Regions from separate parts of the Bacillus sp. AC266 genome, predicted to be linked through region 1. Evidence: a T-box and tRNA genes for the amino acid it is inferred to sense, from the RefSeq annotation. Region 1 holds a T-box; the other holds one or more tRNA genes.
The links. The T-box of region 1 lies ahead of metG (methionine--tRNA ligase). A T-box ahead of a tRNA ligase gene usually reads a tRNA of that ligase, here a tRNA-Met.

Region 1 (16,706 bases):
CGATTTGGCCAGCCATTGGACAACCGATAGAAGTCATCGTCATTGTAACGACAGCATTATTATTTTCATCTGCTGTAACGTCATAAACTAATCCGAGATTGATAATATCAACACCTAGCTCAGGGTCAATAACAGCTTCTAAGTTTGCATATAACTTTTCTTCAAATGCTTGTTGTGACATGTGTAGCACCCCCTAAATATTAATGATATCGGTTCTCATTATAACGGATATGCGGGATAAGTGCAGGAAATGAGCTCAAAAAAATATTCCTCTCTGAGAGAGGAATATTTTTTTGAAAAGCTATTCAGTTTTAAAATGAGATACAAGCTGATCTAATTCTTCAACTGTTTGTTTCATTTGTTTTGCAGTGAGAGTCATTTCATTCATCACGATGACTTTCTGTTCAGCAGATTGTGCCGTTGCGGCTGTTTCACTAGATACTTCATTTGAAATAGAAGCGATGTTATTAAGTGAAGCGTTCATTTCTTCAGCGCTTGCAGCCATTTCTTCAGCAGTTGCTGATATGTCTTGCATTTGAGTTGATACTTTATTTACTTGTTCAACAATTGTTGTGAAAGAAGTACCAGCCTCACGAACGACAGTAATGCCTTCAAATGCTTCAGAACGACCTTTAGACATCATAGAGTTAGCAGTTTCCGTATCATTTTGAATTTGATGAAGCAATTGGTTAATATCTTTTGCCGCTGTTTTTGATTGTTCCGCAAGTTTACGAACTTCATCAGCTACGACAGCAAATCCTTTTCCTTGTTCACCAGCACGAGCCGCTTCAATAGAAGCATTTAAAGCAAGTAGATTTGTTTGTTCAGCGATATTAGAAATAGATTGTACAGCTGTATCAATATATTTTGTATGAGTGATTAGACGTTCGACTACTTCTGATGTAGCATTTACAGCTTCATGTATCGTTGTCATTTGTGAAACAGATTTTTGGATAACAGTACTTCCGTCGTTAGCGTGTTCAGATGTAGCTACAGCAAGTTCGGCTACAGATGAAGCAGATTCAGCGATACGCTGAACACTTATTGCCATATCATCCATCGCAGTCGAGCTTTCTTCCATACTAGAAGTTTGCGATTGAATACTTGAATTTAAGTTGGACATCGAGCTTTGAACTCTTATTGTTGCCTCGCGTGATGTATTAGTCTTTTCTAGCATATTTTCAGAAGCTGTTTGTACTTCTACAGATGTTTTTTGAACACGATTAATGATATGTTGCAGGTTTTCTAACATTTTATTAAACGATGATGCAATTGCACCGATTTCATCATTGCTATTTACTTGTAGACGGGCTGTTAAGTCGCCTTCTTGAGAGGCTAATTCTTTTAGTTTAGTATCAATTTGTTGAATTGGTTTTACAAGCTTACCAGAGAACCACCATGCAAGAATAATTGCAGTTACAATACAAATAACAAGTGATAAGAAGACAACATATTCAATTCGTAGTGAAGATTGATCGATTTTTTCAATAGATTGTTCACGTAATTTAGCTTGTTCATTACTGTAATTTGTGAAATCACCGATTACTTTATAAACAGTGCCATTCTCTGTAGAAGCTACTTGTAAAGCTTCTTCCCATTTTTGTTCTTTTGCAAGAGTGAATACTTTCTCTTCAATGAACTTTCTCCAAGTGGATCCTAATTCCATTGTGCTTTTCACGGACTGAGAAGTGTTAGGGTTAGAAAGAAGTTGCCCTTTTGTATCTTCAAGACGTTTACTCATCTCATTAAACTTGTCTAATTCGACTTGATCATGTTGTAGTAAATAACCTCTTAAAGCAGAAAGTTGTACTTGATAAGCGTCTCCGCGCTCTTTCAATTCTGTTGCAAGAGGAGAAATTTCTTTTTGTAATGTTTCAGCTTTATGAGACTGATCCATGGTAAAGAATAAAATAAAAGCTAAGGCGATGCCGAATAAAGCACAAATCATTCCCATCATGAACATTAGTTTTTTTCGAATGCTAATAAAATTCATATGATAAAAATCCTCCTTGTAAAATCTTAGTATTAGAATTAATTAATTAATGTAAAAAATTGAAAGAAAGCTTTACTCCATCTGGAATAAAGCTTTCTTCTTTCCTTTAGGAATTATAGCAGACAGAATGGGAGATAGAAAGAGATATTTTAGCGTGAAAAAAGAGAGACTCTAAATTGCTCTTTCTAACAATTTAGAGTTCGTAGAAGTATAAATGAAATTTTCATTTTAACTATTTGTTTTGAAATGAGAAACGAGCACTTCAAGTTCTTGCACAATTGTTTTCATTTCTGATGATTTTTTAGCAACGACACTCATTTTGTTTACTTGGTCACCAGCTGAAGTTGCTGTTTTCGATGTTTCGGCAGCAACTTCATTTGAAATAGAAGCGATATTATTTAAAGCTGCATTCATTTCTTCAGAACTTGCGGCCATTTCTTCAGCAGTTGCAGACATTTCTTGTATTTGTGTAGAGAAATTGTTAATGTGATTAACAATTTCTGAGAATGAAGATCCAGCGGTACGAATGACTGTAATTCCTTCAGAAGCTTCTGACTGACCTTGTGTCATCATGTCATTTGCTATTTTTGTGTCCGCTTGAATTTGATGAAGTAAATGGTTAATGTCATTTGCTGCTAGCTGAGATTGTTCAGCAAGTTTTCGTACTTCATCGGCAACAACAGCGAATCCTTTTCCGTGTTCACCAGCACGGGCCGCTTCAATAGAAGCATTTAAAGCGAGCAAATTCGTCTGCTCGGCAATATTAGAAATAGATTGAAGTGCAGTATCAATATGATTCGTATGTGTAATGAGTCGCTCTACCACTTGTGATGTAGCGTTAACAGCTTCGTTAATTGTATGCATTTGTGTAATAGATTTTTCAATGACTTTATTTCCATCATCTGCTTTTTCAGAAGTTGTAACAGCTAGGCTAGCGGCAGAAGAGGCAGCTTGTGCAATGCGCTGAACACTCGTTGCCATATCATCCATTGCGGTTGAACTTTCTTCAATGCTAGAAACTTGTGAACGAATATTGTGCTCAAGAGCATTCATAGTCTCTTTAGTTTTTGCGGTATTTTCCATAGAAGCAGTTGTTTCGATAAACACATTTTCAGAAGCTTCTTTTACACTTGTTGATGTTTGTTGAACTTGCTTTATTATACGCTGGAAGTTAGCAAGCATTTGATTAAAGGAATTTGCGATGTCACCAATTTCATCTTTACTCGTTACGTGTAATCTAGCGGTTAAATCGCCATCTTGAGAAGCTAATTCTTTTAACTTCGCATCAATTTGTCGAATCGGTTTAACGAGTTTACCAGAGAACCACCATGCCAATAGAATAGACGTTAATGTACATGTAATGAGTGAGAAGAAAATAATATATTGAATAAGGGATGAAGAAGACTCTACGTCAGCAATTAATACGTCCCGTTTGTCATTTTCTTCATTTGCATATTTAGTAAAACGACTTAAAAGATCATTTACATAATCTGTTTGAGCAAGAGCAATTTTGGATGCTTCATCCCATTTTCCTTCCCGTGCAAGAGGGAGGACTTCATTATCTACGACGCTGCGCCATTTTGCTCCCATTAAAATGGCCTCTTTCATTCCTTCTGGGAGTTTTTTATCACTTGTTACTTTCTCCCTAGTATCAGCTAGTTTTTTTCCTTCCCGGTTGAATTTATCCAATCCTTTTTGATCATGTGATAGTAAATATTCTTGTAAACCAGCGACCTGCGCTTGGAACCAATCGCCACGTTCTTTTAAAATCGTTGCTCTTTTCGATACATCATTCTTTAATGTTTCGATTTCACTTGCTTGATTCATCGCGAATGAAAGAATGACAATAAGAGCAATGCTAAATAAGGAAGAAATGCTTAAGAGTGTGAACAGTAGTTTTTTTCGAATGCTAACATATTTCATTGTTACCCCTACCTTTTTTGAAAAAACTATTTATTGTAATTTATAAATATTGAGAACGAAACTAATAAAAACATAATTAAGAAGTTATTAATCTGTTCAATGAAAATTATAGCAGATAATGGAATATGGCAGATTAATGTGAGTAAATGTTCTTAAAATGTATACATTTGTATATCAAAAAATTCATAAATAAAAATCAGAAATGGTATTGTAATTTGAAATAACATCCTGTATACTTCTAATTAGTTGATAACGATTATCACTATCAACTAAACATTACTCTTCGTTATGTTGGTCATACCCCTTTTTGACGACGTAAGTCAGAGACGAATGTTGAAATATCTTGTGTCCTATTCTACAGAATTATGGTAATCTCCAACCTCAACTTATATGCGTAAGCATGCAAAAAAAGGATCCTATCCGTGAAGGGATCCTTTTTTGCATGTTGTCGCAATTAATGTATATAGACCAGGTATACGCTCTTCAATGCCCTCTGGTGCAGTAGAAGGAAAAACCCACTTTTGATGAGATCCGTGTTCTTCAATCAATTTTTCAACCTTGAAATTTGTTTCTGCCATTGATGTAATGATTTCTCCTAGTGTCCAGCGCCTAATTTTTGTTTTCGGTAAAGCGTATTTCTGTGATCCCGTAAGGAGAGTACTATAAGCTACGTCACCTTCAATAAGTTCCTCGTCGAAATAATTTCCATTTGCTCGAAATGATGGATGATCTACTCCTAATAATTTTGTATAAACGGGATGATAGTCACGTAGTATAAAGGTCCCATCTTGTTTTAGTAAGTGAGAGATTATATGAAAGAGTGGCTTTAAGTCTAAAAAGTAATGGAGCACGCCAAGTTCCAGTAACACGATATCAAATGATTGGGATAGATTTAAATCTAGTACATCGGAAATGATATATTGAATAGAGACACCAGCAGCTTCGGCTAGTTCGGTTGCGTATTTTTCATTACTTGCTGAAATGTCTACAACTGTTACATCGGCTCCTAAAAGAGCAAGAGCAACTGCTTTATTTCCTTTTGATCCGAGTAAATTAATAATACGCTTTCCTTTTGGAGATTGTATGTAAGGTAAATAATGATTTACCTCGCGCACGGGATCTTCCATGAGCTTTTTCGCATAATCCTCTGGCGCCCCGTGGCGATTTGTCCAAGCTTCATAAGCAGCTGCGTTCCAACTTTTTTCATTAATAGTACTTAGTTGTTTTTGATTCAATTTTATCACTCCTTTTGTGAACGTATAGTTATTCGTTGAATGAGTAGAATTTCCTGTTTTTTTGAATAAAAGTTTGATTTTTCTGTTGTTAAGTCGTAAAATACGTTTTATACATAAAAGCGTTGAAAAGGAAAAGTAGAATGAAATCATTCTGTCCAGAGAGCTTCGGTAGCTGAGAAGAAGCAAGAATATTCATTTGAACAATGGCCTTTGAGCTTCGTCCTGAACTTATCAAATGATAATAGTAGGAGGCGACGAGAGTTGGTACTCGTTATCAAAACCACAGTATACGAGCATGAATTGCTCCGTACTTGTTAAGGTTAGTTATGCGAATGACTGACGAAATAAGGTGGTACCGCGACTGTTTATACAGCCCCGCCCTTATCTTTTTTAAGATAAGGGCGGGGCTTTTTATATTTTAAAGGAGGAATATAAGATGAGTATTTTTATTGGAGGCGCTTGGCCGTATGCAAATGGTTCGTTACACCTTGGACACATTGCTAGTTTGTTACCAGGAGATATTTTAGCACGTTATTACAGGGCAAAAGGTGAGCATGTGTTGTATGTTTCAGGAAGTGATTGTAATGGAACACCGATTACAATTAGAGCAAAGCAAGACGGTGTGATGGTGAAAGAAATTGCTGATAAGTATCACGAAGAGTTTGAGCGATGTTTTCGTAGCCTTGGTTTTACTTATGATTGCTATACACGTACAGATAGCGAGCATCATCATGAAACTGTTCAAAAAGTCTTTTTGCGACTATTAGAAGAAGGTTATATTTATAAAAAAGTAGTTGAACAAGCTTATTGCGAAACGTGTACGCAATTTTTACCGGATCGATATGTAGAAGGTATTTGTCCGCATTGTCATGAAGCAGCAAGGGGCGATCAATGTGATGCTTGTTCCGCTATTTTAGATCCACTCGATTTGTTAGAAAAGAAATGTAAGTTATGTGGTAGTACGCCATCAGTACAGGAAACAGAGCATTTCTATTTTGCATTGCATAAATTTCAGCAGCAAATTAAAGAGGCCGTAGAAATTGCAAAGCAGAAAGGAACATGGCGCGACAATGCAATTCAATTAACAGAGAGATATTTAAAGGAAGGATTACAAGATAGGGCAGTGTCACGTGATTTACCAATTGGGGTACCAATTCCAGTGGCAGGATATGAAGATAAGAAAATTTACGTATGGATTGAAGCAGTGACAGGATATTATTCGGCGAGTAAACACTGGGTTGAAGAAACAGGGAAAGATGATCAAGAGTTTTGGGATAAAGAAGCGAAAACATATTATGTACATGGTAAGGATAATATTCCGTTTCATTCAATCATTTGGCCAGCGGTATTACTTGGAATAGGAGAAGAAGCAATCCCGCATCATATCGTTTCGAATGAATATTTAACAGTTGAAAAAAGAAAATTATCGACAAGTAAAAACTGGGCAGTATGGGTGCCTGACATATTAGAACGCTATAATCCAGATTCTATTCGTTACTTTTTAACAGTTAACGCACCAGAAAATCGTGATACTGATTTTTCATGGCGTGAATTCATTTACAGTCATAATAGTGAATTGTTAGGTGCATATGGGAACTTTGTGAACCGGACATTAAAGTTTATTGAAAAATATTATGGTGGTACTGTACCGAAGGGAAGTATTGATGTAGAGCTGAAAGATAAAGTAGAAGGATTATATAAAAGTGTAGGAGAGGCGATTGAACAAACTAAATTTAAGGTGGCACTAGAAACAATATTTGATGCAGTGCGCTTTGCAAATAAATACTTTGATGAAAAGCAGCCTTGGAAACAAAGAGAAGACGACCCAGTTTCATGTGAGGAAACAATTTATAATTGTGTTTACCTAATAGCAAACTTTGCACAACTGCTGGAACCATTTTTACCGTTTTCAAGTGAAAGAGTTAGAAATACATTATCGAGTGTTAAAGTAAATTGGGAACCTCAAAATACGTTGCCAAACCGAATTGATAATGTGCAGCCATTATTTGAGCGAATCGATGTAAAACAAATTGAACATGAGGTAGAGAAGTTATATGGAGCGGTAAAGTGAAATATAAGGAAAAGACCTTTCAAATAAATGAAAGGTCTTTTGTTATGCTGTATAACCCTCTTTCTTATCTTTCAAAAAGAAAAGCACAGCAAGGATTACGAGAATAATAGCCGCAATATCATATGTTATTTTGAAGGTAGTAATAAAGTTTAACATATAGTAACTTTATTCACATTTATATACAAGTTGATGTTGTCACGCACTATGAACACGATTATGTTTTTTTTCTTTCCTAGCAGTAAGTAGTTGTGGTGTGAAAATACCGAGTAATATAACCACAATACCAATCCACTGCATTGGCGATACAACTTCATGAACAAGTGTAATAGAAGCGATAATTGCTGTTGGTAATTCAGCTGCACCTAATATTGTACCAAGTCCCGTTCCGACTTTTGGTACCCCAATTGAAAAACAAATGACAGGTATAATAACCCCGAACAGTCCAAGGAAGAAAGCATATTTCCATAGGCCTGCTTGTAAAGCACCGTCCGTTAAAAAGGTAGGCGGGAAAAATAAGCATACAATAAGAGTAGCACTCGTTGTCATAAGAAAGCTTTTCGTATAAGGCGGAACATCTGTAGCAACGCGCCCGCTTACAAATACATAGAATGAGAAAGAGACGGCAGCTAATAGTCCGAAAATAATACCTTTCGTAGAAAAGTTTTGTCCAAGACCTTCAAATACTCCACCAGCAAACAATGTACCAGTAAATAAAATAATAATAGATATAACTTTCTCACGGCTTGGGAATGTCCGGTTGGCAATCGCTTCGATGACTACACCAATCCAAGTGAACTGAAAGAGTAAAACGACAGCGATAGAGGCTGGCAATTCTTCTACGGAAATAGCATAGAAAATACCTGTCATACTCATTGTTGTGCCGACTGTTAGTAACGAAAAGAATTGTTTTTTTGATACTTTATGACGTGAAAAGAACAGAACGAGTAAAAGTAGTCCAATCCATCCGAAGACATATTGCCCTCCTAGTAGTTGGTGTGCGGAAAATCCGTCGATGAATCCGAGTTTAAAAATAGTTGAAAGTACGCCGTAGCTACAAGCGCCGAATAAAACTAGTAATGAATACTTAAACTTCTCCATAAAAATCCTCCTTTTAAATAATAAAAAACGCCCGCTATCCAAATAAGGATAACGGGCGAACGAAACAGAGTAAGATACTCTACAAAATTCCGCCATTCATACGAAGTATGAATTTGGGGTATGAAATTAGAGTAGGTTTTACATTGCTTTTGGGAATACAATGGAGCATTTTACACCTTGAGGTGTGTTTTGTATTCCATAAGGAAACTGATGTTTATCTAATATTTGTTTTACAATATATAACCCAAGACCACTACCTTGTACTAAGCCATGTTTGTCAGGATTTGCGCGATAGAATGGTTCAAATAAATGGGCAAGTTTATCTTCATCAATTTGAGAACCTGTATTTAATACTTCTAATGCGTAACCGTTTGGCTTTTCATAAAGTTTTATATATACATGCTGATGGTCAATTGTATAATGAATTGCATTTGAAATAATGTTAAAAATAGCAGTTTGCATAAATTTAGGATCAGCTAAAATTTGTGCATCTTGTTTAATGTTAGATTGAACATTTAATTGTTTTACAGATACAAAATAATCTACTTTCTTTATAACGTCCTCAATAATATTAGTTAATGAGATAACTTTTAAATTTGGTTTAAATTGAGGGTTTTGTATTTTGGATAATTCTGACACTTTTTCCGTTAATATGTTAATATCTTGCATCATCTCATATGAACGTTTTAAATATTTATCTCTATCTTTATAAGCGCCAATTCCGTGAATCATGCCATCGAGTTGTCCCATAACGGCTGCGATTGGTGTTTTTAATTCATGGGATATCATAGACATAAATTCTTTACGAGATTGTTCTAACTGTTGTTCCTTCTTGAGTTCATTTCTTAAATCTTGATTGCTTTCATGTAAATTTTTCACAATAGTGGGTACTTGTGAGGCAGCTACTTGCAAATTAAAATCTGTTTGATCTGTATTTTTGTTAAGTAGCTTTTTATCTGAGAAATCAAGATTCATAATATCTTTTAAAGCATCGCTCATATATCGGAAAGGTTTGGCGATTATTTTTGCGTAGATTAAAGATCCAAGCAGAGATAATGCAAGCATTGTCGCCCCAATATGTGGAGCTAACTGCTGCAACACATCTGTTAACTTTGGATTATCATGTGTATCATTTGCTTTACTTGCTGCATTTTGTGTATGTAAGGCATCATTGTTAGTAACTTGCTTTTCCGCTTCTGTAAGTGAAGACGTTGTGTTACTTTTCCCCGGAATATTTTGTGCATGTTCTTTTGCTTTTGCAGTTTGGCTAGGCTGCAAAAGATGATTGATGGCTGTAGAGAGTGTTTTCATGTCTATTTGAGAAGATTGAAAATTAGAGATGCTACTCTCTGACACAGCTTTATTTTGCTTTGTTTTACTTTGGTCGTTTTGTTTGTCTGATTCCGCTTGTTCCGCAGTTTGCGTTCCAGAAGCTTTCAAACGATCTTTATCGTAATTTGAGGCTAGAAAATAAATAATTTGATAAAGACAAAGTGATAACAGAATACAAAATAATAAGGTTTTGATGAATATATTTTTGGTGATGTTGTCTTTGCTACGATTCGATTTTGTAGCCAATGCCTTTCACCGTTTTAATATAAGGAATTTCTAATTTTTTTCGTAAGTTTTTAATATGTGTATCTATAACCCTCACATCACCATAATGTTCATAGCCCCATACCTTATTCAACAAATCACTTCTTGATAGTACTTTTCCCCGATTTTGCAGTAAAGTATATATAATTTCAAATTCTTTTGTAGTCAATTCAATTTGATTACCATGAACATAAGCGGCATATGCTGTAGAATTTAACATCAATTCATGGAATTGTAGTATAGTTGCAGCTTCTGCTTCCTTTGTTGCTGCCCTTCTTAATACAGCTTCTACACGTTTTATAAATACGGTGTAATGGAACGGTTTTGTAATATAGTCATCAATACCTAACTCAAATCCTTTAATTTCACTTTCTTCATTATGTAAGCCAGTTAACATAATGATTGGTACATCAGATTGTCCTCGCATAATTTTACAAATACTATAGCCATCTATATCTGGTAACATTACATCGAGGAGGACAAGATCGTATGAATTTTTTTGGAAAAGAAGAATGCCTTCTGTTCCAGCACCAACTACATCAACAGTAAAGTTTTGTGCCATTAGAAATTCACGAATAAGTTCTTGTATATCTGGGTTGTCTTCAATCACCAGTATATGCGTCATAGTAACACCTCCTAAATAACGCTTTTTACTGCAATATTCGAATTCATCATTTTTTGGATGACTCAGATTGTTTATACATATAATAAGCCCCCGCTATAAAATAGTAATGAAAGTAGCAAGGGGGATTGTTTAGTGTCACTGAATAGTTCAGAATTACAGTAGTTCTATTATAGTATGTATTGTAAAATTTATAAAATATTATAACTGTATAATTTTAATATCTATGTTTATCAATGTTACGATGATGTTGAATGCAATCTATTTTTATTATATATGTAAATACAGTTGTTTTGCTACTGTAAATGAATAAATAAAATAAGCCAAGACATAAAATTCTTGGCTACACATAAATCTTGTTCTTAGGCTAATTTACAGTGACAGTAGCTTGCTGCTGAACGCGCTCAAATAACCAGTGAATATCATTGTTAAACATACGAATACAACCAAGTGTTGTTGCTTTCCCGATTGCTTGATTATTGTTAGTTCCATGAATCGCATACGTTGTTCCGTAAGTTCCTGCCATATTTAATCCGAGCCAGCGGTCCCCAAGTGGATTACGTGGATCGCCGCCTTTAATTTTTCCTGTATAGTAAGGACGGTTTTTAATTTTATTTACGATTTGAAAAGTACCCTTAGGTGTTGGTGTTGCTGCTTTTCCAGTAGCGACAGTGAAACTTTTTATGAATTTTCCATCTTGATAATAATCCATTTTATTTATTTTTGTGTTTACGATAAGCTGATCCTTCGTCGTAGCTGCTTCTGCAGTAGTGAATGGAAGAGTTAAAAATCCTAATGATAATAGCGCACTTAATAATAGTTTTTTCATTATATTCTCCTTTTACTTATTGTAGTAGTCTTACATACAATGAATTTGTAATCCTCGTAATGCTTGATTGACATTTTCATCTAATGTTTCAAAGAAAGTAGTAATCTTTGTATTACATTTGTTGTTTTTATCGATAAGTAATCTTTCATTTAATAAAAGCTCACCATGTAGTCCAAAACTTTGAACTCGAATATTTAGTTCATCTTCAGTTTCAGAAATAATCGGTAAGAAATAGTGAAAAGCTTTCGTTGGAATGATGTAGCTTTTGCCAATCATGCTTTCTTGATTTGAATTAATCCATTTTCTCGTGACGATCTTAATGTTCTTTTTTGAAACGATAAAAGACAGCGTTGTAGATTTTGTTAAACTTACGTCAAATTCATTTGTTTCACATATTTGTAAATTAAAAACGGTTTCATTTTGATGAGATTCAACATTCGTATTAATAAAATCGTGCATTTTATAAGCTTCCATTTCTTATTCACCCTTTTTTCAATTTCGAAAAGCGATTTATATTTATTCAGTTTAATGTTTAGTCATATATTAGCTAAATTTTTCAACAAATTCCGATATAATCTTACAATACGTATATGAAGCTAATATGAAGTTCATATGAGTTTGTGGTGGTTTTTTATAGAGAACAAAATAAGGTGGTTTTCGAGAGTTAAAAACTGGATGAAAAATGTATATTAATGGATTTCCTTCGCGTGATATATAGTTGTTAGCTTGTTTTTTAATGCTAATAGATATAAGTAAATAGAGAACAAAAAACTTTAGAATGAGCCTTACAAAAATGTAATAAAAATGTAAGCTATTGTGATAGTTATTTCGACAATTTTTTTATACAATAATAGTAACAAGTTGTACGTGAATGAAAGGGGAGATGACATGGAATGGGTTCATGAATTATTTCAGCAATATGGGTATTATGTAGTACTTGTAGGCCTGCTGTTAGAATATATTGCACTTCCGTTTCCGGGAGAGCCAACATTAGCATATGCGGGGTTTTTAGCACAGAAGGGTGATCTAAGTTTACCTATTTTAATTATCCTATCCTTTATTGGGACAAGTGTAGGAATGACGATTCAATACTTTTTAGGGAATAAGCTTGGTATGCCTTTTGTTCAAAAATACGGGAAGTACGTATTTTTAACACAAAGAAAAATTGATTTAACGAGAATGTGGTTCGATAAATACGGATATTTCCTTATCTTTATTGGCTTCTTCATTCCTGGTGTACGTCATTTTACAGGATACTTTGCAGGTATCATTAACTTACCGTTTCGCCGCTTTGCAATTACAATTTATTCAGGTGCTTTATTCTGGGTATCGTTCTTCTTAATTGGCGGCTACTGGTTAGGTGGTAACTTACATGATATTTTCGGATTACTGGGAGATCATATCGGCAAAATCATTTTCGGAGCGATTGTCATTGTAGCAATTACGTTAAGCGTTCGTTTCCGCAAGCAACTAAAACGAGTATTTTTACAAAACGCAAGTTAATATGGAATCCATTCTATGTCAGATTTTAGGGAGGCAGTGCAAAAGCACTGCCTTTTTTATTGTATTTTCCAGTTTGCTTTTATTTTTCCATCGATACCGTAACCGGTGGCTGGTATATAATACGTTTCTATTTTTTTCCGTATGTGATTATTAAAATCTATTATCTAAGTTATATATTTAGGAGAATATAGATTTATTTTTGACATGTATATAAGTCAAAATGACAATTATAATTGACAAAGATAAGGATATTATTTACAATTTTAATTAAATAAATGAAAAAGAGGTAAAATATGAAGCTTCAAAATCGGGTGAGAGAATTTCGAGCAAAGCATCGTTTATCACAAGGGGAGTTAGGTAAAGCGATTGGCTCATCACGGCAAACCATTAGTTTAATTGAGCGTGGGGATTATGCACCATCTATTGTGTTATCGCTAAAAATCGCACAAATTTTTGGAGCGCCGGTGGAGGAGATATTTATGTTGGTGGAGGGGGAAGATGGAGATGAAGGGTAAGGGTAAGGGGAAAATGACGGCTATATTGAAGTTGTTAGTAGGAGTAATTTTTGGTGGGTTTATAGGGTATGTAGTAGGGGATATTGCAACAGAGGGTACTAGCAAAATACCTCCTGTTATTAGCATTGCTATGATGAGTGTATTTGGCGTAGCGATTATATATTATATTTGGAAGCGTACAAGAGCGCTCGCACAAACGAAAGATGAAGAAGAAAATGTTAAGGGACGAAGATTAGGGATATCGCTTATTTATTTTCGAGTAATGGAAATTATTATTCCATCATGGTTTGTTTGTTCAGTTATCACTTTTTATAGAACGTATACAAGTGAGGGGAACTTACTCTTTGTTAGTGTAAGTATTGTCGTATCTACAGTGTGCTTTATTGCTATAACTTGGTTAGGATCTGTAATGAGGAAAAGATATAACGCTCTATATCCAGAACAGAGTGTTACGTATTCTCAGTCAATGGAAATGTGGGCAAAGAATGCAGATGAAGGGCAAAAGCAAATTGTTCATGAAGCGGGATATAAGGCATATCAATATACAAACATGACACTTGCTTGTGCGTGGTTGGCGGCGATTGCGTATGCAATTTTAGATGGAAAAGACTTCTTTATGGTCATTATGATTTCGTTCGTTTGGGTATTACATGTTGGAACATATATGTACGAAATGCATAAAAAAATGATTTATTAAGGGGAGAAAAACGGTGGACGTTTTAAGAAGACCTGCTTTTTTAATGTTCGTTGCTTTCGTTTGCTCCGCTTTATACGGATTTATTCGAATAGAAAAAGTACAGCAAATTATAGAAATATGGACCTTTTTCTGGATTGCATTGCTTGTGTTGGCTATTCATGAATTAGGGCATGTAATATTTGGTTTAATAGGCGGTTTAAAGTTTAAATTTATGACAGTAGGACCTATCACTGTTCAAAAAGAAAAGGGGAAATTACGCATTCGAGAAAATAAATTATGGGCGTACTTTGGTGGTGTGGTGATGTTAGTACCGTCTTCTATAGAGACACCGAACCTTTCAAAGAAATGGGCGTGGATGACTTTAGGCGGACCAATTATGAGTTTATTATTCGGTATTACTTCAGGTTACATATACATGGTGAGCTATTATCAATATCTTTTATATTTTTCCGTTTTCCACTTTGTGATTTTTACAGTTACAATCGTGCCGATAAAAGGAACGCTTCTGAGTGATGGCATGCAATTTCTCATTTTAATTAAAGATGATGAAAAAGCTAAGCAACATTTATATACGATTCAAATATCGAGTGAGTTATTTAGTTATAAAAGACCGAAAGATTGGGATGAGAGATTAGTAGAACTTAGTGAGGAAAAATTAAAAGAGGATAAAAGTATAAGAGAGGTAATGAGCGGACTTATGCTCGTCTTTTATGCCCGAGCTGATCAAAAGGGAATAGAAAGAGCGATACCGTATATAGAACAAATTGTTCAGCTATCTGTAACGAAGGAAAATAAATTTTTCGTTGGTAGTTTTCATAGTTGGTATCTTTTATATAAAGCTCTTTATCAGATGGATAGCCTTTCTCTGCAAGAAGCAAAGGAACATGCAAAGGCCATTACCAAAATGGATTTAAACGGATATTACCGTACACAAGGAATTATTAAATATTTAGAGGACGATATGGAAGCTTCCCGCTGTTATATGAAGAAAGCTGATAAAGAATTGGAGAGTGCTGAGAAGAGTGGAATGGGATATTTACAAGTAGAGAGAGAATGGTTTGAGCAGCTACAGGCGAGGGTATCTTACGATGGGTGAGGTATCCTCTTTTTTATATGTCATCTTATTCGATTTCATAAAAAACGAAGTACAGGTAGAATAAAAGAGATAGGAGGAGATACATATGGAAATTTTATCGATTATTTTGATAGTCTTGCTCATTTATGCTGTTTTTAAAGTGGCGTATGTAGCATTAAAGATACTCGCGATCCTATTAATTATCTTTTTAATCGTTGAGTTCGGCAGTAAGTTACTTGGGGGATAGGCATGTTGTGCGTTTTGAGTGTCGAACCGTCGATATAATGAAAAAATCGCTGATATAAGTGGAGAAACGATCGATATATTTTAAAAATCGTTGATATATTTAATTGAATACTAAGTGGGGTATATGGGAAAGAAGTTGCCGTGGAGGTAACTTCTTTTTATTTTGGTGATGGGGTATGAACAGGAAAGAACAGTAAACAAAAAAGCTGGAAGAATTTCTTCCAGCTTACGAGTTACTTTCAATTTGACGACCATTTTCTTCTTCAGTGTCCTGTAATAGATTGAATACGTCTGCTAGGCAGAATGCGATAAACCAAGTCCATAGACCGTGGAAGAAAGCTGAGCTTAATTGAAGTGGTAATGTATAGTTTGTCATTGAGTAGGAAATACATCCACCAACGATTCCGATCATTGTTAATAACATTGTTTTTTGAGCATTTTCTTCTGGATTGAAGAGGAAGAAAATGTATCCGCCTAAAATTGAAGCGCTTACAAGGGTTTCGATTCCATTAAAAATGATATTCTCTCCAAGCTCTGTGTTTGTCCAGAAACAGATCACGCCGCCGACGATCGCAAATAGGACAGCTAGTGTGTATCGTATATATTGATTCATATGTTCATCTCCTTATGTAATAAGATGATTTGGAAGTCAAAAAGGTAGGTATAGTATATTGAAGTGAATTTTAGTTGTACGTATCTTTTATAAAAAGATCAGTGAAGAATAACTAAGATGATCGGTTTTTTTAAACCGTTACGTGTATGGTGTCTGAAATATACCCGACTGCTCGTTTCTTTTTGCTTATAAAAATAAGAGAAACTTCCAAGTCTATATACTCTTTTTTGTTAGTCTAGTTTTATTATAACATATTTAGTGATACAATAATAGAATTATCTGATTTTGTAATAAGTGTAAAAAATAAAAAACGCAAGGAATTGTAGTTCCTTGCGCTTTTTTATATACGTTTGAAACGGCCGACAATTTCAACTGTTTCAGTAATGTTCATAAATGCTTTATTATCCACTTGGCGGATAATACGTTTCATTTCGCCCAACTCGTAGCGAGTTACGACAGTGTAAATCATTTTTTTCTTATGGTTTGTATAGCCGCCGACAGCATCTACCATTGTTACGCCACGTATGCCGTGATGTAATAGTGAGCTTTTTATTTCCTCACCTTTTTCTGTAATTGTCATTATCGTTAATTTAATATGTTTTGTATGCACGGCATCAATTACTTTGCTGACTACAAACCGACTAATTAACGTATAAAGCGTAATATCCCATCCGAAAATAAATCCTGCTG
Region 2 (16,706 bases), on a different contig from region 1:
ATCATACACAAACACGTCATCAAATAACAAAAAGAATATGTCAGGTATATTAATATCATCCTTCGCAAGAGAAGAAAGTTTTTCAATATAACGGATACAATCATAACTAAAGTATCCAATTGCCCCACCTTGAAAAGGTGGGTACTCCGGATTATAATCCGTTTTCCATTTCTCCATATACGCTTGCATTAAATCTAACGGATTCCCTCGCTTTATTGTTTCCTTACCACTTTCACTTATATGTAACGTCTCATTCTTACCCTGAATTACCGCTACTGGATCCAGCCCAACAATATTATAACGACCACCACGTCCACTTTCTAACAAAATATGTTGCGGCTTATCCTGAGAAAGAAATTTATATTGCTTAAAGAAATCTAACTGATATGGAATAGAAAGCGCTAAAGATTTTCTTCGTTGCATATCAACACCCCGTCTTCTGTTATCCCACCCTCTTAAGCCAATCAAATCAAACTACATAAAATTATTTATATAGAGAATGATTATACTTGAGGGCTAGTGAAAATAAATTAATTATACTACTTCTTATTTTACATGAAGTTTTCTAGTCATTCACTCTTTTCCTTTTTCCAATCAAAAAAGAAAAAGCATCCTTTTTTAAGGATGCTTTTCAAATCACATTCACTTATGACTCAAATTGATAAAGTGGTGTACTTAAATAACGTTCACCGTTACTTGGGATAATAACAAGTACCTTTTTCCCTTTACCTAATTTCTTCGCAACTTCTGTCGCTGCATAAACGACTGCTCCCGAAGAGATACCAACTAAAATACCTTCTTCTTTAGCCACTCTTCTCGCATATTCGAACGCTTGCTCCGTTTTCACTTGAATAATTTCATCATATACCTCTACATCCAATGTCTCCGGAACAAACCCCGCTCCAATTCCTTGAATCTTATGTGGTCCTGGCTTTCCACCAGATAATACTGGTGAATCCGCAGGTTCTACCGCGTAAATTTTGATATCTTTATAAGCCTCTTTCAGCACTTCACCGGCACCTGTAATTGTTCCACCTGTACCAATACCTGCGATAAACGCATCTAATTGATCCCCCATCTGTTCAACAATTTCTGGACCTGTTGTTATACGATGGATTTCTGGATTCGCTTGATTTTGGAACTGTTGTGGTATAAAGTACCCATGTTCTTCTGCTAATTCAGTTGCCTTTCGAATTGCTCCGCCCATTCCTTCAGGTCCTGGAGTCAATACTAATTCAGCACCGTAAGCGCGTAATAAATTACGACGCTCAATACTCATTGTTTCTGGCATTACTAAAATTGCCTTATATCCTTTAGCAGCTGCTACCATCGCTAAGCCAATACCTGTGTTACCACTTGTCGGCTCAATGATTGTATCGCCCTCTTTTAATAATCCTTTATTTTCAGCATCTTCAATCATAGCTAACGCGATACGATCTTTAACACTGCTCCCCGGATTCATAAATTCTAATTTTAAGTATACATCTGCGCTGTCTGATTCTACGATGCGGTTCAACTTAACGATCGGCGTTTTCCCGATTAATTCTGAAACTGATTGTGCCACTCGCATTCCTGTCACTCCTAACACCGAGTATTTTTATTGGTTTTATCTATATTTAGATTTTGTCAGAAAATTCCCTGTTTGTCAATCTATTTGGGCGGCTGATTCTCCACCTAAACTTCTTTATTACAGCTTCTCAATTAGACTTGTAATATCTTCTTTAGCGAATTTATGTCGTTCATTACAGAAGTGACAGTGAACTTCCGTCTCTTCTTCTTCTGCACGAATTTGTTCTAACTCCGCTTTACCTAAACTAATTAGCACACTTTCAATACGCTCACGTGAACATGTACAATTAAATTGAACATCCATTGTTTCTAGCACTTTCACTTTATCTTCTCCAAGCACTTCATACAGTAATTCTTCTGGAGAAAGACCTTGTTCGATTAATTGTGATACCGGCGGGATTTGTTGAAGACGCTCTTCAATAAATGAAATTGTTTCTTCCTGCGCACCTGGCATAATTTGAAGAATGAATCCACCCGCCGCTAATACGCTATCATCTCCATTTACAAGAACACCAACACCTACAGAAGAAGGTGTCTGCTCAGAAACCGCGAAATAATATGTGAAATCTTCCCCTAGTTCTCCTGAAACAATGGGAGATTGACCAATAAACGGTTCACGCATACCGATATCTTTAATTACCGTTACAAATCCTTCTGTACCTACCGCTTGATATACACGTAATTTTCCTTGTTCCGTTCCTTCAAAATCAACATGCGGATTCGTTACATAACCACGTACATCCCCATTTGCATGAGCATCGACTAAAATAGGACCAATCGGGCCGTTACCCTCTACTTTAATCGTTAACTTCTGCTCGCCCTTTAACATAGCACCCATCATTGTACCCGCAGTTAAAGAACGACCAAGTGCCGCTGAAGCTGTTCTCCATGTATCATGACGCTTTTGCGCCTCACTTACTGTATTTGTTGTACGTACACTATAAGCACGAACCTCTCCATTAAACGCTAACGCTTTTACTAAATAATCTTTCATACTTATTTATTCACCCTTCTCATGTTGTAAATTTGCATTACGCTCATATAACATATACAAACCTTTTAACGTTAAAAACGGATCTACAATATCAATTACATTTGATTCTTCTGAAATTAATTTTGCTAATCCACCTGTTGCAATAACTTTCGGTTCTTGCTTAGCTTCTTCCTTCATACGCTTAACAATACCTTCCACTTGTCCAACGTATCCATAAAGAATACCTGATTGCATTGCACTTACTGTATTCTTCCCGATAACACTACCCGGTTTTGTAATTTCAATACGAGGAAGCTTTGCTGCCCTGCTATATAAAGCCTCTGCCGAAATCATAATTCCTGGCGTAATGACGCCACCCATATAATGCTTCTCTTCGTTAATATAACAATATGTAGTAGCCGTACCAAAATCAACAATAATAAGCGGACTTCCATATAAGTGGATTCCTGCTACTGCATTTACAATTCGGTCCGCGCCTACTTCACGTGGATTTTCATATTTAATATTCAAGCCAGTTTTTATCCCAGGCCCCACTACAAGCGGTTTAATTTTAAAATACTTTTCACACATACGCTCTAAAGCGAACATAATTGGCGGTACGACTGAAGACACAATAATACCTTTCACATCTTCAAAAGAAAGACCTTCATGCTCAAGTAACTGCTTTACAAGCATCCCATACTCATCTTCTGTTTTATGACGATCTGTTTCCATGCGCCAATGCTGACGAAGTTCTCCCTCTTCAAACACACCTAGTACCGCATTTGTGTTCCCTACATCCAATACAAAAATCATATTCTCACCACTTATCTTATTTAATCTATATTTGCGCAGTATGTATAAAACTTATAAAAACATCATATCACACATACTTATATAATCATTTTTTCTATACTCATCATTGTACAAAAAGATTACTCTCTATTTCAATTTTTAATAATAGTTTCATTCAATTTTTTTTGCCACTTAAATTCATTCCACAAAAAAAAGGAGTGACTATTGTCACTCCTTTTTTCTTACTTATCTTCTGTATCTTCATCGTCTTTCTTCATATTGATGTTTACTTTCACATCATCTGAAGATGTTGGACGCTCAGGTAATCTGCCATAATCATATAAATGATTAATTTGCTCTGCATCTAATGTTTCTACTTCAAGTAACGTTTTCGCGATAATATCAAGCTTATCTCGTTTTTCAGTAAGAATTTGTTTCGCACGAGCATAACAGTCTTTAATAATTATTTGCATTTCCACATCAATTTCATGTGCGATTGCATCACTGTAGTTTTGTTCTGAATGGAAGTCTCTTCCTAAGAATACCTGACCACCTTGTGAGCTACCAAATTGCATCGGTCCAAGCTTATCACTCATCCCGAATTCTGTAACCATACGTCTTGCAATACCAGTCGCACGTTGGAAGTCGTTGTGAGCACCTGTACTTGCTTCACCAAATACAATCTCCTCAGCTACTCGACCACCAAGTAAACCAGTGATTTTATCAAGTAACTCTGGTTTTGTCATGAAGTAACGATCTTCCTTCGGAAGCATTACCGCATATCCACCAGCTTGACCACGAGGGACAATTGTTACTTTATGAACGATATCTGCTTCATCAAGGACAACACCAATTACAGTATGGCCAGCCTCATGGAATGCAACGATATTACGTTCTTTTTCAGAGATAACGCGACTTTTCTTAGCTGGACCTGCAATAACACGATCCGTCGCTTCATCGATGTCACTCATATCAATTTTCTTCTTATCTTGACGCGCAGCTACTAAAGCAGCTTCGTTTAATAAGTTTTCAAGATCGGCACCAGAGAATCCTGGTGTACGAGTTGCAATTGCTCTTAAGTTGACATTCTCATCAAGCGGTTTATTACGAGCGTGTACCTTAAGTACAGCTTCACGACCATTTACATCTGGACGATCTACTGTAATTTGACGGTCAAAACGACCTGGACGTAATAACGCTGGATCAAGAATATCAGGACGGTTTGTCGCAGCGATGATAATAATACCTTCATTTGCACCGAATCCATCCATTTCAACAAGCAATTGGTTCAACGTTTGTTCACGCTCATCATGACCACCGCCAAGACCCGCGCCACGTTGACGTCCTACTGCATCAATTTCATCAATGAAAATGATACAAGGAGCATTTTTCTTTGCGTTTTCAAATAAATCACGTACACGGGATGCACCGACACCGACGAACATCTCTACGAAGTCAGAACCACTAATAGAGAAGAACGGAACGCCTGCTTCACCTGCAACAGCACGTGCTAGTAAAGTTTTACCTGTACCTGGAGGTCCCACTAATAGAACACCCTTCGGAATACGGGCACCAACTTCAGCGAACTTACGAGGGTCTTTCAAGAATTCAACTACCTCAACAAGTTCTTGTTTCTCTTCATCCGCTCCAGCAACATCTCTGAAACGAATTTTTTTCTTTTCATCATTGTATAGCTTCGCCTTACTTTTCCCGAAGTTCATAACACGGCTACCGCCGCCCTGAGCTTGGTTTAATAAGAAGAAGAATAAAATGAAGATAATGACAAACGGAATGATAGAAGTAAAGAACGTTACCCAAGCACTTGTTTCTTCTGCTGGTTGATACTTAACTTCAGCCCCTTGCGCTTTATCATTAATTTTCTTTTGTAATTCCTCAGTATTTGGTGCATAAGTAACAAATTGTTCTCCTTGGCTAGAAGTCTTGAATTGTCCCTTTACCTCAAACACACCATTTTTCGGTTGAAGCTGCACATTACGCACTTCACCTTTTTCAAGTTGAGTAATGAATTTATCGTAGCTAACTGATGTCGTTTTTTGCGTCGAACCATTAAAATAGCTCACGATTCCAATTACTACTAAGAATATCAGTAAATAAAAGATGGTATTACGGAAGATACGATTCATTCCTAACCTCCTCTCACGGCATAAACACTATAGTAAATCGTAACATAAAAAAAATTTCCTATACAATTGTAACGCCTATATTTAATTAATTTGAGTAAACACTTGGTTTTAATACTCCTACATAAGGAAGATTACGGTACTGCTCTTTATAATCTAATCCATATCCTACAACAAATTCATGAGGAACAGTAAATCCAACATAATCTGCTTTCAGATCAACCTTACGGCCTGTTGGCTTATCTAATAAAGTAACAATTTTTACAGATTTCGCTTTACGATATTTAAACAGATCCACTAAATAGCTTAGTGTAAGACCGCTATCAATAATATCTTCAACGATTAAAATATCGCGACCTTCTACCGAAGTATCAAGATCTTTTAAGATTTTTACTTCGCCTGTCGAAACTGTAGAGTGACCGTAGCTAGATACAGCCATAAAATCCATTTCAAGATATGTATCTGTTCTCTTTAATAAATCTGCCATAAATGGCATTGCACCCTTTAGTACACCAATCGCAAGAGGTACTGTATTTTTGTAATCCTCTGCAATAACTGCACCTAGTTCGTGCACCTTTTCTTGTATTTGTTCTTCAGAAATTAATACTTTTTCGATATCTTGATTCATCATTTCATTATCCTCCCGGAAGACTCCTTGCTTTTGTAGTGAATAATCATGTATTTACCCTTCTTTGCTAGCTCTTTCGAAGTAGCAAACGCAGATCGTTTCAACAAGGGTACCCAAATAATATTTCCACTTGCGTCACAAACGATCGGCCATTCTTCTCTTTTTTCTTTTGGTACTTTTGCTTCGATAAAAACAGCTTTTATCTTTTTTGTACCATCCATACCTTGCATTGACATGCGATCTCCATTTTCCCTAGACCGAATACGAAGTGGATACGATATATCATTATACTTAGCAACAAATACTGTTTCATTCATGTTACTCGGTATATCTTCGCTCACCTCTGTTACAAGTTTATCCCCATTCGGCAATATAATTGTCCCAGGTACTGATAAATCTTGCGAAAAAGGAGAAACAATTTCTTGTTTAAATCCAAAACCACATTCTTCGTATGTGCGAACAATTTTCAAACCACCTGGAAAATCTAGTGAACCTGAAGGTTGTGCCCGCTTAAAAAATTCAATCACCTTGTCAATATGTATAGAAGAAAGCGAAGATGGAATCTTATATTCATAAAGATAGTTTAATATTAGTTGAATCCCTCTTCTTTGTAAAGGCATAGACATGGATTCAAAGGCAGGAATTGATAAGCTAATTTGTTTATCGCTTTTTTTTGTAATTACTTTATTCATTTTCTCAAAAGCTAATTCCTGCAAATAAGCCTCATCCTCTTGCATCTGCACGCTAAATTTTTGAAATTTCTCATGCATTTGTGGATTTTCTTCTTTCAAATAAGGAAGGACATATTTACGTAATCGATTCCTTGTATATACTTCTTTTTTATTACTCGGATCTATACGCGGAATAACTTTTAATTTATTACAGTAATCAACAATTTCTTCCTTAGTTACCCCAAGTAACGGCCTAATTAAATATCCATTATGAAAAGATCGCTTCACTGCAATTCCTGCGTATCCTTTCGGAGTACTCCCTCGTACAAGGCGCATTAAAATCGTCTCTACTTGATCATCTCCATGGTGACCAAGAGCTACATATCTCGCATCATATTTCTTCATTATTCTTTCCAAAAATGCATATCTGCATTCTCTAGCTGCAACTTGTGCATTCATTCCATATTGCTGTTGATATTGCGACACATTAATCCTTAGCGTTTCACAAATAACTCCTAGCTCTTTGCAAAGACCCTGTACAAACTGTAAATCCTCATAAGATTCATTACCTCTAAACATATGGTCCACATGTGCTACTACAATTTCTAGCTGTTTTTCTGCCCTTTTTTCTAACAAATAATATAAAAGAGCCAAAGAGTCAGGACCACCAGAAACCCCTACAACAATTGTTGAATGTTTCTTTAATACATCATGCTGCTTTACAAAGTCATCTACTTTTTCAACAAATGCATCTTTCAACTTCGCAATCACCTTTCATTAAACAAGAACAACAACATTAGTTACCTTGTATATAATGGTACAACTTTTACAAACATTGTGCAAAAAAAAGATGTACAAAATCCATATTTTTATCTTACATCCCTCCTGTATATTTAACAAAGTAATCACATTACCTTTTTAATCAAAAAAACCTAGGCATCTACCTAGGTTTTTTGATTATTTTATTGCGCCTGCATTCCTACTATTGGAATCGTAGCCCACTTCGGCATATTTTTCTTTACTTTCGCCACCACAATAGTCATATCATCATTTATATAACCATCACCAGAGCGAATTACTTCTTCCATAATAATATCAGCGATTTCCTGTGGGTCCTCTGTTTGTAGTTCTTTAATTTTACGTTTTATCCATAATTCGTGATTCTCCACATGTTGCGCTCCCTCAAAGATGCCGTCACTCATCATGATAAGAAGATCACCCGTTTTTAATTGCTCACCAACCACATCAACTTCAACATCTTCAATGATTCCCATCGGCAAATTACTTGCCTCAATTTTCAAAATATTATTTCCGCGTTTAACAAAACTCGGCGTCGATCCAATCTTTAAAAACTTCGCACTCGCATCTCTTAAATCTACCATAGCCAAGTCAAGCGTTGTATACATCTCCTCTGTCGTCCTTAAAGAAAGAATCGAATTGATGGACTTAATCGCTATTTCTTCATCAATACCTGATTGAAGTATCTTTTGTAATAATTTTACCGTTTCCCTACTCTCCATATGAGCCCTTTGTCCATTTCCCATACCATCACTAATCGCAAGTGCATATTTACCAACGCTCAAATCCATCATCGCGTAGGAATCACCTGAAATAAACCCACCACCTTTTGCAGCAGTGGCCAATCCTGTATCAAGAGAATACGTCTTCGCTGAACCAAATGATATTAAACTGTGCCCATTTGGATATGAGGATTTCTCTTCATGCTTAACGACGATATTCTCTTTTAAAATATCTGAAAGCATTGGAGCAACCAACTTCTCACATTCCCCATGTTCATTAGACGCAGCCGGAATCAACATTTCAATATCAATACTTCCTCTATCTAAACAATAAATATCAACATGCTCCACTTCGACACCAAAATCACGAAACGCTTGTAAAATTTGCTCCTCCTGCGCTTGATGGTTCTCTCTTTCTCGTTGTATCTCCTTAGCGAAATCCTCCATCACTTTTGATACACCTAGTAATTGCTCCGCTACAATTCTACGATTTTCCTTCATTTGTTTTCTTAATTTCTGCCCCTCATAGAAGTGATCTAATTCACCTGCTACTAAATCCGTTACTTTCTTCCCTCTCACACAATGCTTGTCCCATTCACGAACTAACTTCCGATTATGCTGCAGCGTTCCTTCTTCTGTTTCACTCATTATTTGTTTCATATAATCGTATGTTTTATCAAAATTAACTACCCAACATTGATCCTTCTTAAAGCATGTTTGACATGTTTTTGCAGTAATTGTACTTAAAAATAAATCAGCTTCTGTTTCTTTATCTTCCTCCTCCACATACCCGTATACAGAAAAGCTATTAGACAAAGCAGCAAATACATTAGCAAATTGATTGATTTTGTTTGCTGTAACATCGCGCACTCTTCTTAAATATTGTTGTTGATCCTGTGAATGTTCCTGTGTACCCGGCATAAATTTAGCAATACGATCCATAACAAGCTTCGGTGTTAATAAGAAGAAAACAATCGCTACACCAGATTCAATTAAAGTTGTTACAATACTTGTTTGCTTGTCTACATATAATGTAATTAAGCTTGTACCAATTAATAAACCTAAACTAACTCCTATACGCTTCCCTTCTTTTAACAATCCCCCAAGCAATCCTGAAAAGGCAAGGAGACTAAGTTGAGACAAGCTCGCCACATTTGCTAAACTTAATATTAACCCAGTGACCACTCCTACCGTGGACCCTGTAGCTGCCCCTGCAATAAAGGCAAATACTAATACTAAATATCTAGTGAAAATATGTTGAATAGAAGCATCATAAACAAACCAATCTGTTGTGCCCGTTAAAACAGATGCTAGTAATATAATTAAACAAACAATTTCTTCTGTTTCTAACGCTTGTTGCTTCCCTTTCCTTTCCACTAAAAGCGGAACACTTTGTAAAAATATCATCGTTAATACGAAGCTAAGCCCCGCTTCGATCGTACTGACGAGCAGATCATACATGGTGACGGTTTGCTGTGCAAAATATACAACAACTAAATGTGCGGTTAATGCGGAGATAAATACTTGGAATGGTACAAGTCCAACAGTTTTACGTGTAAACCGACTAAAGAAGATATTATAAATAAAGAAGGTAAAGATAGATGCAAAAGTAAAAAATAAATTATCTATTGAAACTGAAAGTGCTCCCCCCATTAGGGCTAAGAACGCGAGCGGCATTTTATCTCGCTTCATAACATAAACAGCAGCAAAAAACGGCAATGCAAACGGTAAAATGTTTGTTAATATATATGCTCGTCCCAAAAGAAAACCAATAACAGCAATAATGAATCCCCATCTAAAGAAAACTTTTTCAAACTTCATTCGCAACTTACTCGTCCACTTTATTGTTCCAAGCTGACTTTCATTCATCGCCAATGCACTTGTATTCATAGTATTCCTTCCTGCTTTAGGCATATTTTTAACACCACCTGCATAGTTTAATTACTGTTATTATAAAAGATGATTATTGGTTTTTTTGTCAAAACAACAGTTTTGACTTTTATAATCGTTCGACTTTTTATTCGAAATAAATCTACATATATACATAGTATTTAATTTATTCAAAGAGAGTTGAAAGAATGTTCAGAAAATATAGGGTGATTTTGTAGAAGTATTGTACGTCTTAATTTATATTTAACAAAAAAAGACCATGCAAATTTGCATGATCTTTTTAGATGACCCGTACGGGATTCGAACCCGTGTTACCGCCGTGAAAGGGCGGTGTCTTAACCACTTGACCAACGGGCCGTTAAATTAAATATAGCGGCGGAGGGGATCGAACCCCCGACCTCACGGGTATGAACCGTACGCTCTAGCCAGCTGAGCTACACCGCCATGTCGTCGTATTTAACGGACAATTAGTATATTACATCAGATATATTTTAAAGTCAATACATCTCAAAAACTTTTTTAAAAATATATTCTCTCACATAAAAAAGTACCCGAGTAATTACTCTGGGTACCTCTCTATATGTTAAGAATTAAACGGACTCATTATCCGCGACGTGCGCCACGGCCACCACGTTTAGATTCTGTGTTACGCTTTAAAGAAGTTAAACGATCTTCACTATCTTTTAAAAAGCGTGCCATCTTTTGCTCAAATGTTTCTTTTGGAGCTCGTTCGTTACCGCCACCGCGGTTATCTCTGTTGGAAGAACGATTATTACGTTGTGGACGTCCAGAACGTTGTTGATCACCACCACGTTGGTATTCACCGCGTGGACGATCTCCTTCTGTTTTTTCACGTTCTTTCGCTTTCTTAATAGATAGGCCAATTTTGCCATCTTTTTCAACATTGATAACTTTTACTTCTACTTGGTCGCCTACTTTTAAGTGATCGTTAATATCTTTCACATAATTATCAGCAACTTCACTAATATGAACAAGACCTGTTAAGCCTTCTGGCAGCTCCACAAAAGCCCCAAAATTTGTAATACCTGTTACTTTACCCTGTAACTTGCTGCCTACCTCGATTGACATAAAAAAAATGCTCCTCCTTAGTGGTTAAAAAGTCAAATTTTACTTTATTATATATAATCCTAAAATACAGTGTCAATAAGACATACTCTACTTAGAAACAGGAAAAATTATCTCCCCTTTTCCGGAGAAGAAATAATCCCTTCTAGCAATCTTTAAAACGTACTCTTCATCATTCAACTTTTGAACTTCATCTTTTAGATTCTTTTCTTTTTTCGTTAATGAATCCAGTTCTTTTTTCATGTCCTTAACTTTTGCTTCTTTTGCTTTAATGGAACTGTTTTGTTGATAAAACGTCACACTAATACTAGCAATAATTGTAAAAGCAAAGACAAGAAAAACCGCTAAACGGCGATAAAGTCGCTTCCTGTTCTCATCCGTTTGTATTATATGTTCTTTAACAGGATTTGGACTCTGTTTGTCGATTGTTCTTTGTCTCAGTTCCCTCATTTCCGAGGTCCCCCTAACTTCTTTTTTATACGCACCCATAATTGGAAGATATGTCCCTTCAATTTTGCTACATATTGCAGGAACCCTACATGCTTCATTATAAAAAGTTTAACACGATTAGGGAGAAGTTTCCATATGAGCGAAGCAATAAACCGAACAGGCGAGAAAAAAACTTTCCATATGAAAAGTAATATCCAAATCACCATTTTCCATAACACATGTCCAATTGAAAGCAGTATACGAAATAAGAATAATATAAATGCAATAAATAGCTGTGCTATAATAATAACAGGTTTTATCATGAGTAGCTGTATAATTCGAACAAAAAATTGTGTTGTTTGTACAAAAATATAGATGAGAAAATTTAACATCTTCATGTATAGTGCTTTCAATAAGCTTTGATATGCTGCAAAACCACATAGTAACGCCAAAAATACATATATACGTAGTTCAGCTTCATTTACACGCAGTAATACATAAAAAACGAATAATGCTTGGACAATCCAAAATAGTATATCATGTATAAATACAAGCCAACGTTTACGCTCTTGGCGTTTTAAAAACCGTTGGTATGTATCTAAAGAAGCACCAATCCAAGCACCCATTCCAATCATCGAAAGCATTGTATACAACTGAATTGTTAGGCTCATTTAAACAGCTTACTAAAGAAGCCTTTAGTTTTCTCCCCTTGGTTCTCATCAATATACAGCATTTCATGAACTTTCCCTTTAATTGATACAACACCCTTTTCTACATCTAAATTCTTCATTTGCAAATTTTGACCACGAATTGTTAAAAAACCCATTACAGTCTCGAGTAAAAACTCTTCGCTATCAAAACTCTCTACTTGCTTTACACCAGTAATATCGATTACACGCCTGCCACGCATGATAATATCATGCTCTACAGAAACATTTTGTTGATTAGAAGACATAGGTGAGTAACCATTATTCACGAAAATCCCCCCATAGCTTTATACTAGCTAATAATAATGTATGAAGGGCTAACCTATTTTAGAACAAGCCTTCTTCCGCTTTCACTTTTTCCTCACGAACGAGACTATACATGTTTGCTGCATCTTCTTTTTTAGTTGTTTCTTTCAATTCATTTACTTTCACAGTTACTATTTTTTGCCCGAAACGAATTGTTAATTCATCCTCTACCTTCACATCTGAACTCGCTTTTGCCACTTGGCCATTAATCGAAATTCTTCCTTGGTCAGACACTTCTTTTGCTAATGTTCTTCTTTTAATTAAACGTGATACTTTCAAAAATTTATCTAGACGCATATCAAATCCCCCTATTAACGCTCTGTTTGTTTTGCCTCTTCCCATAAAATATCTAACTGTTCTAATGATAAATCTTGCATTTCCTTATTCATTTCAGCTACTTTTGCTTCCATGTATAAAAAGCGATCCATAAATTTCTCATTAGTTGAACGTAACGCTTCTTCTGGATCTAATTTATAATGACGAGCTATATTCACAAATGCAAATAGTAAATCACCAAATTCACCTAGCATCTTTTTCTCATCCATGTTTACAACTTCTTGGTGGAATTCTTGCCATTCTTCTAAGGCCTTCTCTATCATCGGCTGCACATCAACCCAATCAAATCCAACCTTTCCAGCTTTCTTCTGAATTTCATAAGCACGCATTAGTTGTGGCAAGCTTTTTGGAATACCCGCTAAAACAGATTCTTTCACGAATCCCTTTTCTTGTTTTTTAATTTCTTCCCAATTTGCAATCACTTCATCAGCATTATTTACATCCGTATCCCCAAACACATGCGGATGACGACGAACCATTTTCTCAGCTAAAGTCCGAATAATATCATCTATAGAGAACCAACCTTCATCCTCTCCAATTTGGGCATGAAGCATAACTTGTAATAATATATCACCTAGTTCTTCTACTAAATGATCATCATCCTCTTCATCAATTGCTTCTAGCACTTCATACGCTTCTTCAATTAAGTATTTCTTTAAAGATTGATGAGTTTGCTTTTTATCCCATGGGCAACCATTCGGTCCACGAAGATCAGCAATAATTGCTCTAAGCACATCAAACTGCTGATATAAGGACGCACGTTCCTTAACCGGCGGTACATACACACTCGTTAAATTATTTAATTCTGTTTCGTGATCTAACATGTATAACGATACCTTTTTCACTTGCTCGAATGAAGTCCCTGCAGCTGTTACGATATACACTTCGTAATCATCTGGCAAAATCTCCATTAACGTTAGCTTCACATCTGAAGCAACGAATGCATCATACACTTGGCAAAAGATTAAATGTTGACGTAATTCTAATTGTCCTCTTTCAAATGATGTAGCATCAATTAATTGGAACCCTTCAATCGGATCAATTTTTAGACTTGCAAACATCGGATCAAGGAAACTTTGTCCACCTTCAATTCGCACTTCAATATTTGCTGCTTCTCCTTTTTCCAAAAGTAGCTGAACTGTTCTTTCTGCTACAAGCGGATGACCTGGAACAGCATAAATAATTTCTGCGCCTTTAGCTTGTTCTAGCAATGTATTCGCAATTGTTTCATATACGATTTCAAATGTATCATGTGCCTCATATACATTATCAAAGGCCGTATACTTTATAGCTTCTTTCTCCAATTCTTCTATAACTGGGTGCTCCTTCGTTCTAACAAACATATGGTCTGCTTCTTTTATCTTTCGATATACACCCATCGTTAACTGATCTAACTCACCAGCACCTAACCCTAAAATAGTAATGATTCCACTCACAACCAGTCACCTCTATCCACTCTTCTTCAATGAACCTTCTTTTTTCTCTTGTTTCATAACGGTTCCTAATTCTTCTTTTGTAAATACACGTAATTTTAAAATTAAAAACATATATGCTAATCCACCGATAGCTACACCTAACAGCGCTTCAAGCGTCGCAATTCCTCTATGTCCTGTATCAATTACTAATCCGGACATTCGTAACATACGCATAAAGATTATTAATACAAACCCCATACCGATACCACTAATAGCTACACCTAACATATTCCGCCTATCAATAAGCGGCTCCGATACAGCTCGCATAAGTAACACACTATTTAGCAAGGCAATTACAATAAGCGCAACTAAAGTTGCAATTGCAGCTCCCTTTACACCAAAATACGGCATTAATATATAGTTTAAAACTAACTTCAAACAACCTCCAAATACAACGAATATTGCTGGTTTTAATGTTTGTCCCACTCCTTGCAAAATGGAAGCAGTTGTAATTGACAATGAACTAAATAAAATAGATAAAGATAAAATCGATAACACATCTGATCCATCACTATTTTCAAACAACATAATATTTGTAGGTTGAATAATACAAGTTAATCCAATAGCAGCTGCAGATCCAATAACAAATGTTATTTTCATTGCTAACTTTACCTTTTCTTGAATAAATGAAAGATCTCCTCTTTCTTTCGCCGCTGTAATAATAGGAATAAGTGACAATGAGAAAGAAGTTGTCACAACAGTACCTAATTGCATAAGCGGGATACTTCTATCATAAACACCTTTTAGTACCTTTGCATTTTCAACTTGCTCTCCCGCACGAATAAGCAAAGTATACAAGGAAATAGAATCCGCCATTTGTATAAAAATAAGGACTAAATTACTAACACAAATCGCTAATCCCTGCCAAAAAAGGATTCGAACAATCCCTTTTTTATTTCTAATTCCCTTCCATCCTTTGAAGAAAATAGCATGGAAATCATGACGCATATAAAGTAAAAGTACGATAATCCCAATAAGCCCGCCTGCAATTGAACCTAGCATGGCACCCGCACCAACTGTATATAAATCAAATCCATGAGCAATAAGGAATAGTGATAAAAATACAATAATAGAAACACGAATCGTTTGTTCAATTACTTGCGAAACAGCCGTCGGCATCATATTATTGAAACCTTGAAAATATCCTCTCGCTACAGATAAAAATGGCATTAGTAGGAATGAAAACGAAATAACACGTAATAATTTATCTAAATGTATATCGCCCATAGCCGATGCAATTGTTTCGGCCCCAAAGAATAATGTGAAAAACCCTATAAATCCAATTCCTAATAAAAACCAAAAAGATACACAAATAATTTCTTCTGCTTCTTTTTGTTTTCCTCGTTCTAATCTTTCTGCGACCATTTTTGAAATAATAATGGGAAACCCATAAGTAGCTAAAATCAAACAAAATCCATAAAACGGATAAATTTGTTGGTAAATATAAAAACCAACATCACCCGCTATATTTTGATATGGAATACGGTAAAAAGCGCTTAATACCTTCGTAACAAAACTTGCGATTGTTAATATAATAGCCCCACGCCAAAAGGCTTGGTACTTCTTCGCTTCCATACAAGAAAACTCCTTTTTCTATTCTCACCCCTCGTATTATATCACAAAGAAAAACTGGCTCTCCTTCATATTCCTTACATTCACTGACTTCTTTCAACAGCAAAAATATTCAATGAAAAAAGGTAGCAAAGCGCTACCTTCGTTCAATATACTTATATCTCCAAATAGTTAATTTCTCAAATAGAAATATCATAATTAGGAAAGATTGCTACTTATAGAAATTACACTTCGCTACTGCTCCATTTGTTTCGCTAAAAAGCTTGCAGCTGTATTTACTGATTTATGCTCTACTTCACTTATAATAGCCTCTTTAGAGAAGATAACGACAGCTCCGATTGGATCTCCATTTGCAATAATCGAGCCAATTGTATAAGAGCTCACTTTTTCTGTTACTCCATCAATAATTGAAATTTCGCTTTCATCTGTCATAATTACAGACTTACGCTCTTCCATTGTCTTCTCAATTAAATCGCCAACACTTTTATTTAAGTATTCTTTTTTAGATGCGCCTGCTACTGCGATAATAGAATCACGATCGCATACAAGCACATTATGTCCTAAGCTATCGTATAAAGCTTCCGTATATTCCTTTGCAAAATTACCTA

Region 2: it encodes a tRNA-Met, which carries the amino acid that the T-box ahead of metG (methionine--tRNA ligase) is inferred to sense. The anticodon was not compared.

What each region holds. Positions count from the first base shown of each region.
Region 1 is NZ_CEEDEC010000004.1:112,919-129,624, reverse strand. It holds gene AC0IXC_RS17730 (metal-sulfur cluster assembly factor) at 1-181, opposite strand, end outside; gene AC0IXC_RS17725 (methyl-accepting chemotaxis protein) at 302-1,993, opposite strand; gene AC0IXC_RS17720 (methyl-accepting chemotaxis protein) at 2,222-3,916, opposite strand; gene AC0IXC_RS17715 (class I SAM-dependent methyltransferase) at 4,333-5,151, opposite strand; T-box leader at 5,265-5,537, shown strand; gene metG (methionine--tRNA ligase) at 5,588-7,222, shown strand; gene AC0IXC_RS17705 (EamA family transporter) at 7,418-8,320, opposite strand; gene AC0IXC_RS17700 (sensor histidine kinase) at 8,459-9,898, opposite strand; gene AC0IXC_RS17695 (response regulator transcription factor) at 9,876-10,541, opposite strand; gene AC0IXC_RS17690 (L,D-transpeptidase) at 10,906-11,367, opposite strand; gene AC0IXC_RS17685 (DUF3978 family protein) at 11,398-11,841, opposite strand; gene AC0IXC_RS17680 (DedA family protein) at 12,256-12,870, shown strand; gene AC0IXC_RS17675 (helix-turn-helix transcriptional regulator) at 13,164-13,385, shown strand; gene AC0IXC_RS17670 (DUF3169 family protein) at 13,369-14,082, shown strand; gene AC0IXC_RS17665 (site-2 protease family protein) at 14,096-15,178, shown strand; gene AC0IXC_RS17660 (DUF3985 family protein) at 15,264-15,404, shown strand; gene AC0IXC_RS17655 (DUF3938 domain-containing protein) at 15,630-16,016, opposite strand; gene AC0IXC_RS17650 (YitT family protein) at 16,357-16,706, opposite strand, start outside.
Region 2 is NZ_CEEDEC010000013.1:7,347-24,052, forward strand. It holds gene trpE (anthranilate synthase component I) at 1-423, opposite strand, end outside; gene cysK (cysteine synthase A) at 647-1,570, opposite strand; gene hslO (redox-regulated molecular chaperone HslO) at 1,688-2,563, opposite strand; gene AC0IXC_RS28240 (type III pantothenate kinase) at 2,570-3,358, opposite strand; gene ftsH (ATP-dependent zinc metalloprotease FtsH) at 3,580-5,481, opposite strand; gene hpt (hypoxanthine phosphoribosyltransferase) at 5,567-6,109, opposite strand; gene tilS (tRNA lysidine(34) synthetase TilS) at 6,106-7,536, opposite strand; gene spoIIE (stage II sporulation protein E) at 7,740-10,211, opposite strand; tRNA gene AC0IXC_RS28265 (tRNA-Glu) at 10,473-10,544, opposite strand; tRNA gene AC0IXC_RS28270 (tRNA-Met) at 10,558-10,631, opposite strand; gene AC0IXC_RS28275 (S1 domain-containing RNA-binding protein) at 10,791-11,276, opposite strand; gene divIC (cell division protein DivIC) at 11,364-11,723, opposite strand; gene yabQ (spore cortex biosynthesis protein YabQ) at 11,720-12,373, opposite strand; gene yabP (sporulation protein YabP) at 12,370-12,678, opposite strand; gene AC0IXC_RS28295 (RNA-binding S4 domain-containing protein) at 12,737-13,012, opposite strand; gene yabN (bifunctional methyltransferase/pyrophosphohydrolase YabN) at 13,027-14,487, opposite strand; gene AC0IXC_RS28305 (putative polysaccharide biosynthesis protein) at 14,500-16,101, opposite strand; gene spoVT (stage V sporulation protein T) at 16,333-16,706, opposite strand, start outside.